One region of the Cognatiyoonia sp. IB215446 genome, then DNA from elsewhere that is predicted to be linked to it. Evidence: riboswitches for the same ligand, from Rfam matches in the RefSeq annotation. Region 1 holds a riboswitch; each other region holds the start of a gene.

Region 1 (4,130 bases):
GTGTCGGAGTGGCAGCCGCCGAGGGTTTCAAACTGGTCCGCAACATCCAGTAGGTCTCCGCAGGACATAGAAGAACAGCCATGCTTTATAATCGATCGGACAACGAGCGCGCTTTGAACCGCTTGTTTTCAGAGCATACGGATCTGCCGCAGCTAAATCTACTCACCGTCCCAGTGACCTATATCATTCATTTTTCACCACGGGATGTTTCCATACTCAGACAGAGCGCCCTAAACCTCATAGAGAATTTTCTTCCTCCAGATTGGTACGATGTCGGTGTTGTCGCGCAGCAAATGGAAACAACACCGGCGTCATCACTTGGCGCGCTGTTAAAGACCCGACTCGAAGCCATCACGACAAGCGCAATAATTCCGATCCATGCCGAAGACTTCTTCGCTTGCGAGCGCCTAGGTGCGTTTCAGATCACTTTAGGTGAAATGGGGTTTAACGTGCTTGGTCGACGCCTCATGCACGAGATAGCGACTTCAAACTTCATTGATGAAGGGCGATTGGGCCATAAGAGTCTCGCCGAGTTGACCCAGGATGATTTCATATGGCTCTTTGAGCGCGCTTTCACCGTTAGCCAGCAGAGGTCGGTCGTGACGACATACTCTGACGCAATCTACTCAGCCCATGTTCCATTGAGCTTCGACACATGGCGACGGGAGCCATCAGAGGCTTTCATTCGGTACTTTCGCAAGCTTTCGCTAGATTTTGAAGGCGCGGAAGCAACCAATCCGGAACCTATGGAGCGTTCAGGCCGGGAGAAGCAATTGGCCAACTGGTTTGCGGACCGGTTGCGCGCGCAGGCAAGCCAGTGGAATGAAGTTGGCTGGCCGGAATTATGATGAGTCGGTAGTATCTTAGCCAGGGGTTAAGCAGTTGGTAATGCGGATCTCTTTTGTTCGAGTTGCCGTCGAGTCCTCGTGTTGTTTGCGTTCTTAGAGATGTTTCTGGAAGGGACCGCAGCGCCCTTTCATTTAAGTAGCCTCCTGTCCAGAAGAGCAAAATTGTATCGCTAGCATTATGCTTTTCTGAACCACCGACGGATCAGCGAGGCCAAGCGACTGCTTCTTCAACGTGACATAGCAATCAGCGAAGTTGCTCATGCCGTTGGTTGCAATAGCCGATCAATCGTCAACGCAGCGTTCGAGCCGGCAACCGGAACCTCTCCCTGCGACGGGCCGTGAACTTTTCATTCCACACCTCGTCGTGATCCATGTAAGTTAGAAAGTTCATCACGAGTTAAATGGTTTTCTAGAATGCTCGTTAGGCCCTTGCCATCCGCCAAAACGTGGGGCATTCGACCGGAGATACTCCAAAAGGGCATGGATCAAGTAGACTAGGTTCAAGTTGGTTTCCTTCGGGTGCATCAGCTCTTCCAAAACACTTTTTAACTCTGGTAATTTAGGCACCTTCAGCATTGGCGCATTGGTTAGCTTCACTACAACCGATGCCCGGAGATTTCCATTTCAGCAGTTGCTACCACAACTCTTGTCATTTGCCGGTTCATGGTCCTGGTCCTAGACAGACATACCTTCCCGAGGGCAAAAGTTTCATTCGCAATGCTGGTTCCACATGCATGACGAATGCCTATTGACCCCACCCGCAACTTTCATTTCACTGACAGCGATGGTTCTTGGACGCCAAAAGTGCTGACAAGATGAAAAGGGAACACGGTGCGGCGTAGCCATAAGGCACCAAATCCGTGACTGCCCCCGCAACTGTGAGCGGTGAGCGACCCCAAAACACCACTGGGCCAAAGGTTCGGGAAGGTTGGGGCAAGCATTGACCCGCAAGTCAGGAGACCTGCCATCACCGGTGCCGCGTGCACCGGCATGTCAACACCCATCAGGCGGGGTGCCTGGTCTGGAGCATATGATGGCAAAGCGGTTCAACGACCCGCGACAACATGGTTCTGTATCCCTTGCCCCCGCCCAAGGCGGAGGGCCTTATGGAACATCGTATTACAATCTGCACATCCTGTCGGCACAAGGGCACCGAATGTCGTCCGGGCTATGAGCTGATCGACCGCCTACGCAAGGCCATGGCGGCCGCGGGCGACGCTGTCACCGAGGACTTTGAGATCTCCGGCGTGGCTTGCATGGCCGGATGCGACCGTCCTTGTACGGTGGCTTATCATGGCACACGAAAGGCCACGTATCTTTTCGGTGATATCGATCCTGAGACGGACATTGATGATCTCGTCGCCTTCGCCCGCCAATATGCCTATCTGCATGACGGCTGGTGCTCGTCCGTGGACCGGCCCGGCAAGCTGCGCAAGTCGACGTTGGCCCGCGTCCCCGCAGCGATTGTCGCGATTGAGGAAAGCGAGGCGCGAGCCTCGTGACCGCCGCCCATCTTTCCGTGCACGACCTGTCATGGTCGCCGGGGCGAGGCGCGCCGCAGATCCTGCAGGCAACCAGCTTTGATCTGCCTGCGGGTGGTGTGCTGGGCATCGTAGGTCCGAACGGTGCGGGCAAAACCACGTTGTTGCGCCTGCTCTACCGGTTTCACCGGCCGCGCACCGGCGCGGTGCAGGTTGATGGCGCGGATATCTGGAGCCTCAGCGCGAAAGAGGTCGCGCAACGGATTGCCGCCGTTTTGCAGGAACAACCCAGCGACTTCGCCCTGACGGTCCGCGAAATTGTCACTTTAGGACGCACCCCGCATCGGCGCGGCTTTGGTGGCAGTGCCGGTGCGCATGATGCGGAGATCATTGATAGCGCGTTGGGGCAGCTTGGGCTGCATGGCCTCGCACATCGCCATCTTGGAACACTTTCAGGAGGTGAGCGTCAGCGGGTCATGGTGGCCCGCGCGCTCACACAGCAACCGCGCCTTTTGATCCTGGACGAGCCGACCAACCACCTCGACATCCGCCATCAGCTTGAGGTGCTGGACCTGATCCGGCACCTGCCGCTGACGATTGTGACCTCTCTGCATGATCTTAATCTCGCGGCTGATATCTGCGATCACATCCTGCTTTTGCAGAACGGGCGGCCCGTTGGGTTCGGCACCCCTGATGAGGTGCTGTCCGAAGCCGCCGTCTCAAACGCCTTCCATGTGCAAGCGCGGCGCGAACATCTCGCGCCGAGCAACACCAATCATCTGACCTTTCATCTTCAGACCGAGGAAACGATATCATGAAGAATGCAATCTACGGCGCGACAGCACTCGCCCTTATCGGGAGCTTCGTACAGGCCGAAGTGACAGTGCAAAGCTGCAACCGCACGGTGACCTTCGATGCGCCGCCGCAACGGGCCATCTCAAACGACGTCAACCTGACGGAGATGATGCTGGTCCTCGGCCTCGCCGACAACATGGTGGGCTATACCGGCATTTCGGGCTGGAAGACGCTGGACGAAGAGATGCGGTTTGGTATCGATGAATTGCCTGAGCTGTCCGCGCGCTACCCGTCGAAAGAGGTGCTTGTGGGCGCCGATGCCGACTTTTTCTTTGCTGGATGGAACTACGGCATGAAAGTTGGCGGTGAAGTCACACCCGAAACGCTGGAGCCGTTTGGCATTCAGGTCTACGAACTCACCGAATCCTGCACCCATATAATGGACAAGGAAAAGGCCAGCATCGAGGACATGTATGCCGACCTGATGAACCTTGGTCGCATCTTCGATGTTGAGGATGCGGCGACCGAACTCGTCGATGGATACCGCGCCGATCTTGCTGCCTTCACGGAAACGCTGCAAACGGGCGAGCCGCTGCGCGTCTTTGTCTATGACAGCGGTGAGGATACGCCGTTTACTGCCGGGCGTTATGCCATGCCGACCGCGCTGATCGAGGCGGCGGGTGGCGTCAACATCATGGATGATTTTAAGAAAAGCTGGGCCACCGTCACATGGGAAGCGGTGGTTGAGCGGAACCCCGAAGTCGTCGTCATCGTGAATTACGGTGAGGTCACAGCAGAGGAAAAGCGCGACTTCATGATGTCCAACCCCGCCTTTGCGGACATTGATGCCGTGAAGAACGACCGCTTTGTGACGCTGGAATATGTCGAGGCGACACCGGGGCCGCGCAATATCCGCGCGATCAAGACCCTCGCCGACGCGTTCTGGAGCGAATAAGCCCGTGAGCGAGGCCGTCAGCACAGGGCAGCAATCCCGTCGCTTGAGCAG
Region 2 (4,130 bases), on a different contig from region 1:
GATCAGGTAGGACCAGAGCGTATCGTAATCCTCCGGCGCGACTGTGGAGAGTTCGCGCAATTCCGGGTCCGGTTTGTCGTCACCGGGCAGGGCCACGAAGGGGACGCCAGCCTCGTGCAGCCGAGCAGCATATTGGGTCAATCCGTATTTCCAGTAGCCCGCGCCACCCAGAATACGGGCAATCACGAGACGGGATTTCGTGGCGCAATTGTCGAGGTGCAGATCGACCGACATTGGATGGGTCAGATGCATCATATTGGCCAGCCGCAGGGTGGGCGGCTTCTCCATCTCGGCCCGCGCATCCGAGAGGGCGGCGAGTTCTGTATCCGCTGCCGAAATGATGACGACGTCTGCGGGTGTCTGGTTCAGATCAACCGGTTCGGTGCCGTCAGCGATGGCGCCAGGGGTGGCGGCGAGCAGGTGCATTTCAGGTTGAGGCCCCGGATCGGGGTCTGGGACGGCCTTGCGTCCAGTTCACAGCGTCTTCTCCATGAAGACTGACCGGGTTGCCGTCATGTAGGGGCCGAAGGCTTCGCAGGTTTTATATCCATTGCGCACATAGAGCTTCAGGGCAGCGACCAACGCATCACCGGTTTCCAGCTTCAGGACGGGCAGGTTTTCTTCGCGGGCCTGGTCCTCGATCTGGCGCAGGATGGCGTCGGCCACGCCTTTGCCGCGCGCCTCTTCGGCGACGAACATGGATTTGATTTCGCCGTAGCCTTCGCAGGTCTTGAGCGCGCCCGTGCCAACGATCTCATCGTCTTCAAGGGCGGTGAAGAAGTGGATATCCGGGGCGACCAGCGCGTCGAAATCGAGGAAGAAGTTCTCTTCCGGTGGAAAGAGTGAGCGCATCAGCGCATGGCTTTGCTCGAGCAAAGCCTTGGCGCCGGGATGGTGCGGGTCATTCCGTTCGACGATAATCATGCGGCGAGCGCTGCTGTGATGGCCGCATGATCAAGCCCGGCCTCACCGATCACAACCAACCTTGTGTCGCGCGCGGCATCGCCGAACGGCTGATCGAAATAGGTGTCGACGCGCGGACCTACGGCCTGCAGCGTCAGCCGCATCGGTTTGCCGGCGACCGCGACGAAGCCTTTCAGGCGCAGAATACCATGCGCGCGGATTGTGTCGGCCACCTGTTCGGCGAAGGCGTTTGCATCCGCGACTTCGCCGCGCGTGATGATGAAGCTTTCGAATTCATCATGGCCGTGCTCGTGTTCATGATCGTGATCATCGTCATCGTGGTGATGATGATGGTGGTGGATTTCGTGGCGGCTTTCGAGGTCAGCTTCGGCCCCGATGCCCTGACCGAGCAGTACGTCGACCGGAAGCGCGCCCATGGCGGCTTTGACCACCTGCACGCCGTCACGGGACTCGGTTTTGAGGCGGTCGGTCAAGACACCAGCCTCATCTTCGTTCAGAAGGTCGGCCTTGTTTACGACGATCATGTCAGCGCAGGCGACCTGATCCTCGAAGAGCTCTGACAGCGGCGTTTCGTGATCTAGATTGTCGTCCTGCGCGCGCTGGGCATCGACCGCAGCCACATTATGTGCGAACTGGCCATCATGGACGGCGCGGCCATCCACAACTGTCACGACCCCATCAACGGTCACTTTGGTAGAGATGCCAGGCCAGTTGAACGCGCGGATCAGCGGTTGCGGCAGGGCGAGACCGGAGGTTTCGATGACGATGTGATCGGGCTTGTCCTCGCGGCTGAGAAGCTGCTCCATGGTCGGGATGAAGTCATCGGCCACGGTGCAGCAGATGCAGCCATTGGAAAGCTCTACGATATCGTCTTCGGTGCAGGTTTCCTCACCGCAGCCTTTCAGGATATCGCCATCGACGCCGAGATCGCCGAATTCATTGATGATGAGCGCGATCTTCTTGCCTTCGGCGTTTTGCAGCATGTGGCGGATGAGGGTCGTCTTTCCGGCGCCAAGAAAGCCGGTGACAACGGTGGCAGGGATCTTTGCGGGCATGTTGTGTCCTATCGCGTTTGGTCAGATGTCATGCAGTCACGCCGCATGCTTTGGGGACTAAGCGGTCGTGGTCCGCCTGATATCCAATGAAGACACCGCCTGTGCGCGGTGAGCTGCCGGGCTTGCTGGATTAAGCGTGGTGCGATGAACGGCACCTGATGCGATAGACATGTTGATCCTCCTTTACCGTCATCCCCGACGGCAGGTTGCGTTACTTTGCATGGCTGGTCTCCTGGCTTGCGGGTCTCGGCATTTTGCGGCCTTCCCGGGATTGCCCCAGTGGCATTGTCGCAAACGCTCTCCGCATACAGTCGCGGGGGCGGCTGTGGCTTGAGGTCTCTGAGGTAGATCGACCCGTCCACATTCCCATTTCATCCCCTGATGCTGGGCATCGGCGGGGAACCATACGCGTTATGTGTGCGCCTTTGGAGGCAGAAGGGTCAAGGTGGAAAGCGACGCTTACAGGGCAGCGGGCGGCTTTGCTTGACAGGTCGGATGCCTCCGGCGGGGGTTTTTTGGACCATGATGAAGGGGTGAGGTTCAATATCTTGTGGATAAGTGGCCGGTTTTGGCCTTATCTAGCGTACCCGCGTTGACTCGCGCCATCGCGAAGGGACAGAATTTGTCAACTTGAGGGAATCAAGAGCAGGACATCGCGTGCGGTTTAGCAAGCTCCGACTGAATGGCTTTAAAAGCTTTGTTGATCCAACCGATCTGATCATCGCGGATGGTCTGACGGGCGTGGTCGGCCCCAATGGTTGTGGAAAGTCGAACCTCTTGGAAGCCTTGCGCTGGGTCATGGGTGAAAACCGCCCCAAGGCCATGCGCGGCGGGGGCATGGAAGATGTGATCTTTGCCGGTGCCTCCACCCGGCCTGCCCGGAACTTTGCCGAAGTGTCGCTGATCATCGATAATGGAGAACGGCTGGCCCCGGCGGCGTTCAACGACAGCGATAATCTGGAGATCATTCGTCGGATCACGCGCGATGCGGGCTCGGCCTATAAGGTTGGAGCAAAGGACGTGCGCGCACGGGATGTGCAGATGCTGTTTGCCGATGCCTCCACCGGGGCGCATTCGCCCGCCTTGGTCCGGCAGGGGCAGATCGCGGAACTGATCAACGCGAAACCCAAGGCGCGCCGCCGTATTCTGGAAGAGGCAGCCGGGATTTCGGGCCTTTATCAGCGGCGTCATGAGGCGGAACTGAAGTTGAAAGGGGCCGAGACGAACCTCACGCGCGTTGATGACGTGATCGAACAACTGGCCTCACAGCTTGCGCAACTGGCCCGGCAGGCCAAACAGGCCGCGCGCTATCGCGAGATCGGGGAGAAGCTGCGCAAGGCGGAGGGCATGTTGCTTTACCGCCGCTGGAAAGAGGCCGACGAGGCGCTTTTGGCCGCGTCCGAGCAGTTGCGCGAGCGGACAACCGCGGCAGCGCAGGCTGAAAAAGCGGCGCGCGAGGCCGGCAAAGCGCGTCAGGGGGCGGAAGATGCGCTGCCCCCCTTGCGTGAGGAAGAGGCGATTGCGGCAGCGGTTCTGCAGCGCCTGCAGGTGCAACGGGATACGCTAAAGGATCAGGAACAGCGTGCGCTTGATATGATCGAGACGCTGCGCGCCCGCATCGACCAGCTCGGTCGCGATATGGAGCGTGAGGCTGGACTGAACAAGGATGCGGGCGAGACGATTGAACGGCTTGAATGGGAAGCGCGGGAAATCACGAAGGCCGGAGAGGGCCATGACAAGCGGCTGGATGCAGCACAGGTGGCAGCACGCGAGGCGGCGGGTGTGTTGCAGGAACGCGAGGCTGATACGGCGCGGATGACAGAGGATGTGGCGCGTCTGGCGGCGCGGCATCAATCCGCACAGCGCTTGCTGGATGATAGTCGCACGACGTTGGAAAAAAGCGAGGCTGAGGCCGCGCGTGCCAAGGCAGCCATGGATGAGGCGCGCGCGAACCTGACAAAGGCCGAGGCCGATTTTGCAAGTGCCGGTGAGGCCGAAAAGGCGGCGATCGCGGCCGCTGAGGCCGCCGATACAGCGCTCGTGGCCACCGAAGCAGCGCGCGCCGAAACCCAATCACGCGAAAGCGAAGCGCGCGCTTTGCGATCGGAGGCGGAAGGCGAGGCAAATGCGCTGCGCGCCGAGGTGGCCGCA
Region 3 (4,130 bases), on a different contig from region 1:
ATCACCCGATGAAAGGACTTCTCGTCATGCCCAAACCATTGGACAGCTCGAAAACGACCAAACAGGACGACCAGCTCTCGGTGCCGACCAAGGCCGAGCTCCTCGAAGCGTTGCAACACGATGGCAGCCGTGCGGGATTGCAGCTGGAATGGATGCTTGACCGCTGCGCCGGACGTGAGGGGCGGCTGTGATGGGTATGCCAAAGATGATGCCGCAACCGACGCAACCTACCCAACATCTGCCCTGCTTTGATGCGCGCGATATGGTCAGTGATGAAGGCCAGGCCAATATCGTGCTGGACGATCAAGTCTATGTCTTGCGTATCACACGCGCGGGCAAGTTGATCCTGACAAAATGAATGCGTCCCTTGCACATCGTGGCGCGGCCACTGTTGCTGTTATTGATGATTTTGACGGGCTGACAGCCGCTGCTGTTATCTACCTGCGCATGTGGTGCGAAGGTCCAGAGACGCAAACGAACGTCATGAATGACCTGATCAACACGCTGGGAAGAGGACGCGGGCACAATGCGGTTGCCGCCTTTGCAGAGCTTTGCAGCATGTGTGTTCGGCACGGACGCCGCCCGCTTTGCCGCCATGGGTTAAATTGCCGCTGTGTTGGTGCCGATGAGGCCAGCTTTGCCCATTTCGTGGCGAGCGCCGCAGACGGAGAGCGTGAAGATGCCATGATGATCGCTATGCTGCTGGTCCGTCCCGACATGGCCCCTGCCCTGACCAGCCTAGCCGCGGATTTCGGCCTCGCGCTCAAACAAATGAACCTCGCCGCGCCCAAAGCGGTCGCGAAGAAGCCAATTCATCAACCAGTACTTCACTAACAGGGAAAAACCTCATGAAATCCACGTATCTCGCGTCAACGGCACTCTGTCTGGCACTTGCGACGCCTGCTCTGGCGGTCGAAAAAACGGACGTCCTCGACACTTATGCCGATATGGCGGCCGCAAAATATACTGACAGCTTAACATCTGCGAAAGTGCTGCAAACTGCGATCAACGCGCTTGTTGCCGATCCGTCGGCGGAGCACCTGGAGGCCGCGAAGGAAGCTTGGCTTGCCGCCCGCGTTCCTTACCAGCAGACTGAGGTTTTCCGCTTCGGCAATGCCATCGTCGATGATTGGGAAGGCAAGGTGAACGCGTGGCCACTCGATGAAGGGCTGATCGATTACGTAGATGCCTCTTACGGTGGTCCAACGGATGAGAACGCCGCAGCGACGCTGAATGTGATCGCCAATGCGTCTTTCACGCTGTCTGGTGAGACTGTGGATGCATCCACTATCACGCCCGCACTTTTGGAAGACACACTCCAAGAGGCGGACGGGGTGGAGGCGAATGTCGCCACCGGATACCACGCGATTGAGTTCCTTCTGTGGGGGCAGGACCTCAACGGGCACGGGGCGGGCGCAGGCAACCGCCCCTGGACAGACTATGCGCAGGGCGATGCTTGCACGAACGGCAATTGCGACCGCCGCGCGGAATATCTGGTGGCGGCAACCGACCTCCTGATCTCAGATTTGGAATGGATGGCCGCGCAATGGACTGATGGTGGTGCGGCCCGCGCTGAATTGATGGCCGACGCTGATGCAGGCATTGCTGCAATGCTAACCGGTATGGGCTCGCTTTCTTACGGCGAAACTGCTGGTGAGCGGATGCGCCTTGGCGTGATGCTCAACGATCCCGAGGAAGAGCATTCTTGCTTTGCCGACAACACGCATAATGATCACTTCTACAATGGTGTGGGCATCCAGTCTGTCTATCTTGGCAGTTATACGGGCATCGACGGCACCGTGGTAAGCGGACCATCGCTTTCCGATCTGGTGGCCGAAGCCGATCCTGCGCTGGATATGGAAATGAAAGCGAAATTGTCCGATGCCGTGATGGCCCTGGGCCGCATCAAAACTGCGGCCGAGGCGGGCTTTACCTATGATATGATGCTTGCGCGTGGCAATGATGCCGGCGAAGCTTTGATCATGGGCGGCGTGAACGGGCTGATCGACCAAACGCGGTCCATCGAACGCGTCATCGCCGTTCTGGGCGCCGATGGGATCGAAATCGAAGGATCGGACAGCCTCGATAATCCAGAAGCCGTTTTTCAATAACTGACCTAAAAAGCTCGAAAACCGGGGCGGTGCTTTGGTGGCACCGCCCCTTCTCTTTTGAGCAAGTTGGTATTTGGTCGTTGCATCTTCTTCAAAAAGCTTTGGGTGAATGCGTGCGCCGCTACTTGACATTACCATCGCTAAAATTATCCAAAATTTACTTCGGTTCTGGCGCATCAAGTGCGTCGGATGAAAAGAGAACGCAGTGAGCACTCAAGATCTAAATCTGCGGCTGTCCCCGCAACTGCAAGCGGTGAGCGAAGCCGGAATGACCAATGACGCACCAGAGCGCCAGTAACGAAGGCCTGGCAAAGCTATGACCCGCGAGCAAGGAAACCGCCATGCGATTGCGATATCTTCTTCTGCTCTTTCTTCCCGCCTCCGCAATGGCGGAGGCAGTCCAGATTCCCGGACCGCCAGGGCCGCTGGAGGCAGAGCAGATCGCACCGGAAGGTGCAGCGCATGCTGTGGTGATTGTACCGGGATCAGGGCCGACCGACCGCGATGGGAATTCTCCCCAGTCCGGGCTCGCCACTGATACCTACAAGCTACTCGCCGAAGGGTTGGCGGTGCATGGTATCGCATCATTGCGCATCGATAAGCGCGGTTTCTTTGGCAGCGAGGCGGCCATCGCTGATCCAAACGATGTCACCATTGCGGCCTATGCCGATGATTTGCGCGGCTGGGTGAACCGTGCTTCCCAGATTGCGCCATGCGTCTGGATTGCCGGACATTCCGAAGGCGGGCTGGTGGCCTTGGTAGCGGCAAAGGACCCGCCTGCCAGCCTTTGCGGTCTGATCCTTCTTGCAACACCCGGGCGACCTGTCGGGCAGTTGATGATCGCGCAGTTTGAAGCCAATCCGGCCAATGCGCCAATCATGCCGGAAATCAGGTCTATCGTGACCGACCTGGAAGCTGGCACAGGCCGCGATCCAACCGACATATCGCCGGTCTTGCAGTCGCTTTTTTCACCCAGCCTCCAGCGCTATATGATTGATCTCTTTTCCTACGATCCTACTGCTATCGCCGCAGACTGGAATGGTCCCGCGCTGATCATGCAAGGTGATGCAGACGTGCAAGTCAGCCTGGATGATGCGAACCTGCTCAAAGGTGCGATGCAGCAGGCGCGGCGCGTAAACCTGCCTGGCGGGACCCATATGCTGAAAGAGGCGGTCCCTGGGGATCCTCTCGCCGACTACTACGACCCCACGCTACCGCTGCACGATATGGTGCTGCCCAGCATCGTCGATTTCATTTCGGAAAACGGGACAACTGATTGACAGAGTCCGCGTACTGGTCACTGAGACGTGCTGGCTTGCACAAAGGTTAGGTCAAATAATCGGATTGACGCCGATCACGCGTGGGTGGAGCCACAGCAGCCCCACATAAACAAAACCAGCAACAACGATGCGCAAAGCATCGCTGACCGGTGCTGACATGAAAGCAACCGCATGAGCCTGACGGCCCATGTCATCTTTGAGCATCTGCCACCCCTGCCCCATCTCGCGGCGTTTGCGGCGATCAACAAGCAGCCCACCAAAGCTGGCAAAACCTGCGAAGACACCAAACAGGATCACATGCGCCAGATCACCATTCGGGATCAGATGGGCCAGCGCCCACACTGCAAGTGCTGTCAGCAGAGGATGGCGTGTCAGGCGCACAATGCCCGGTCGCTGTGGGTCGAATAGGTAATTTTGCGCGCCGCCAAAGGAAAACGGATTTGGGCGTCCAAGCCCCAGGCTGAAGATGATGCAAGACAGTCCCATCAGGATCAGTGCAACACCATTTTGCCAAGGCGCCCAAGACCAAAGGGGGACAAAGGGTGCCTGTCCCGCGGCAATGATCAACCATGTCAAGGCACCCAATGACAATGCCCCGTAGGCCAAACCGAACCCACGCGGGCCAAGCGCCCGCACCAGAATGGGTCGCAAGGGTGGCCTGACAGGCAAAGAATGCGTGACAAAAAAGGCGATGAAAGCCACGATAAAACCAGCCCATGCCATGTTTATCGCCCTCGCT

What was found. A riboswitch is a leader RNA that binds a small molecule or an ion and turns the genes downstream of it on or off. The one in region 1 is predicted to bind cobalamin.
Positions count from the first base shown of each region.
Region 2: linked by a shared signal. The riboswitch ahead of cobW (cobalamin biosynthesis protein CobW) and the one ahead of SLH49_RS14940 (DUF1636 domain-containing protein) in region 1 are both predicted to bind cobalamin.
Region 3: linked by a shared signal. The riboswitch ahead of SLH49_RS22100 (alpha/beta hydrolase) and the one ahead of SLH49_RS14940 (DUF1636 domain-containing protein) in region 1 are both predicted to bind cobalamin.

Region 1 covers NZ_JAXBMD010000003.1:157,878-162,007, reverse strand. The annotation lists gene SLH49_RS14950 (PIG-L deacetylase family protein) at 1-53, shown strand, start outside; gene SLH49_RS14945 (hypothetical protein) at 81-848, shown strand; gene SLH49_RS22390 (hypothetical protein) at 1,035-1,190, shown strand; cobalamin riboswitch at 1,617-1,832, shown strand; gene SLH49_RS14940 (DUF1636 domain-containing protein) at 1,955-2,350, shown strand; gene SLH49_RS14935 (ABC transporter ATP-binding protein) at 2,347-3,147, shown strand; gene SLH49_RS14930 (ABC transporter substrate-binding protein) at 3,144-4,079, shown strand.
Region 2 covers NZ_JAXBMD010000001.1:415,156-419,285, forward strand. The annotation lists gene cobN (cobaltochelatase subunit CobN) at 1-426, opposite strand, end outside; gene SLH49_RS02090 (GNAT family N-acetyltransferase) at 475-924, opposite strand; gene cobW (cobalamin biosynthesis protein CobW) at 921-1,979, opposite strand; cobalamin riboswitch at 2,184-2,401, opposite strand; gene smc (chromosome segregation protein SMC) at 2,637-4,130, shown strand, end outside.
Region 3 covers NZ_JAXBMD010000014.1:2,333-6,462, reverse strand. The annotation lists gene SLH49_RS22120 (hypothetical protein) at 27-191, shown strand; gene hemP (hemin uptake protein HemP) at 191-358, shown strand; gene SLH49_RS22110 (hypothetical protein) at 355-834, shown strand; gene SLH49_RS22105 (imelysin family protein) at 849-2,111, shown strand; cobalamin riboswitch at 2,264-2,470, shown strand; gene SLH49_RS22100 (alpha/beta hydrolase) at 2,453-3,391, shown strand; gene SLH49_RS22095 (NnrU family protein) at 3,443-4,114, opposite strand.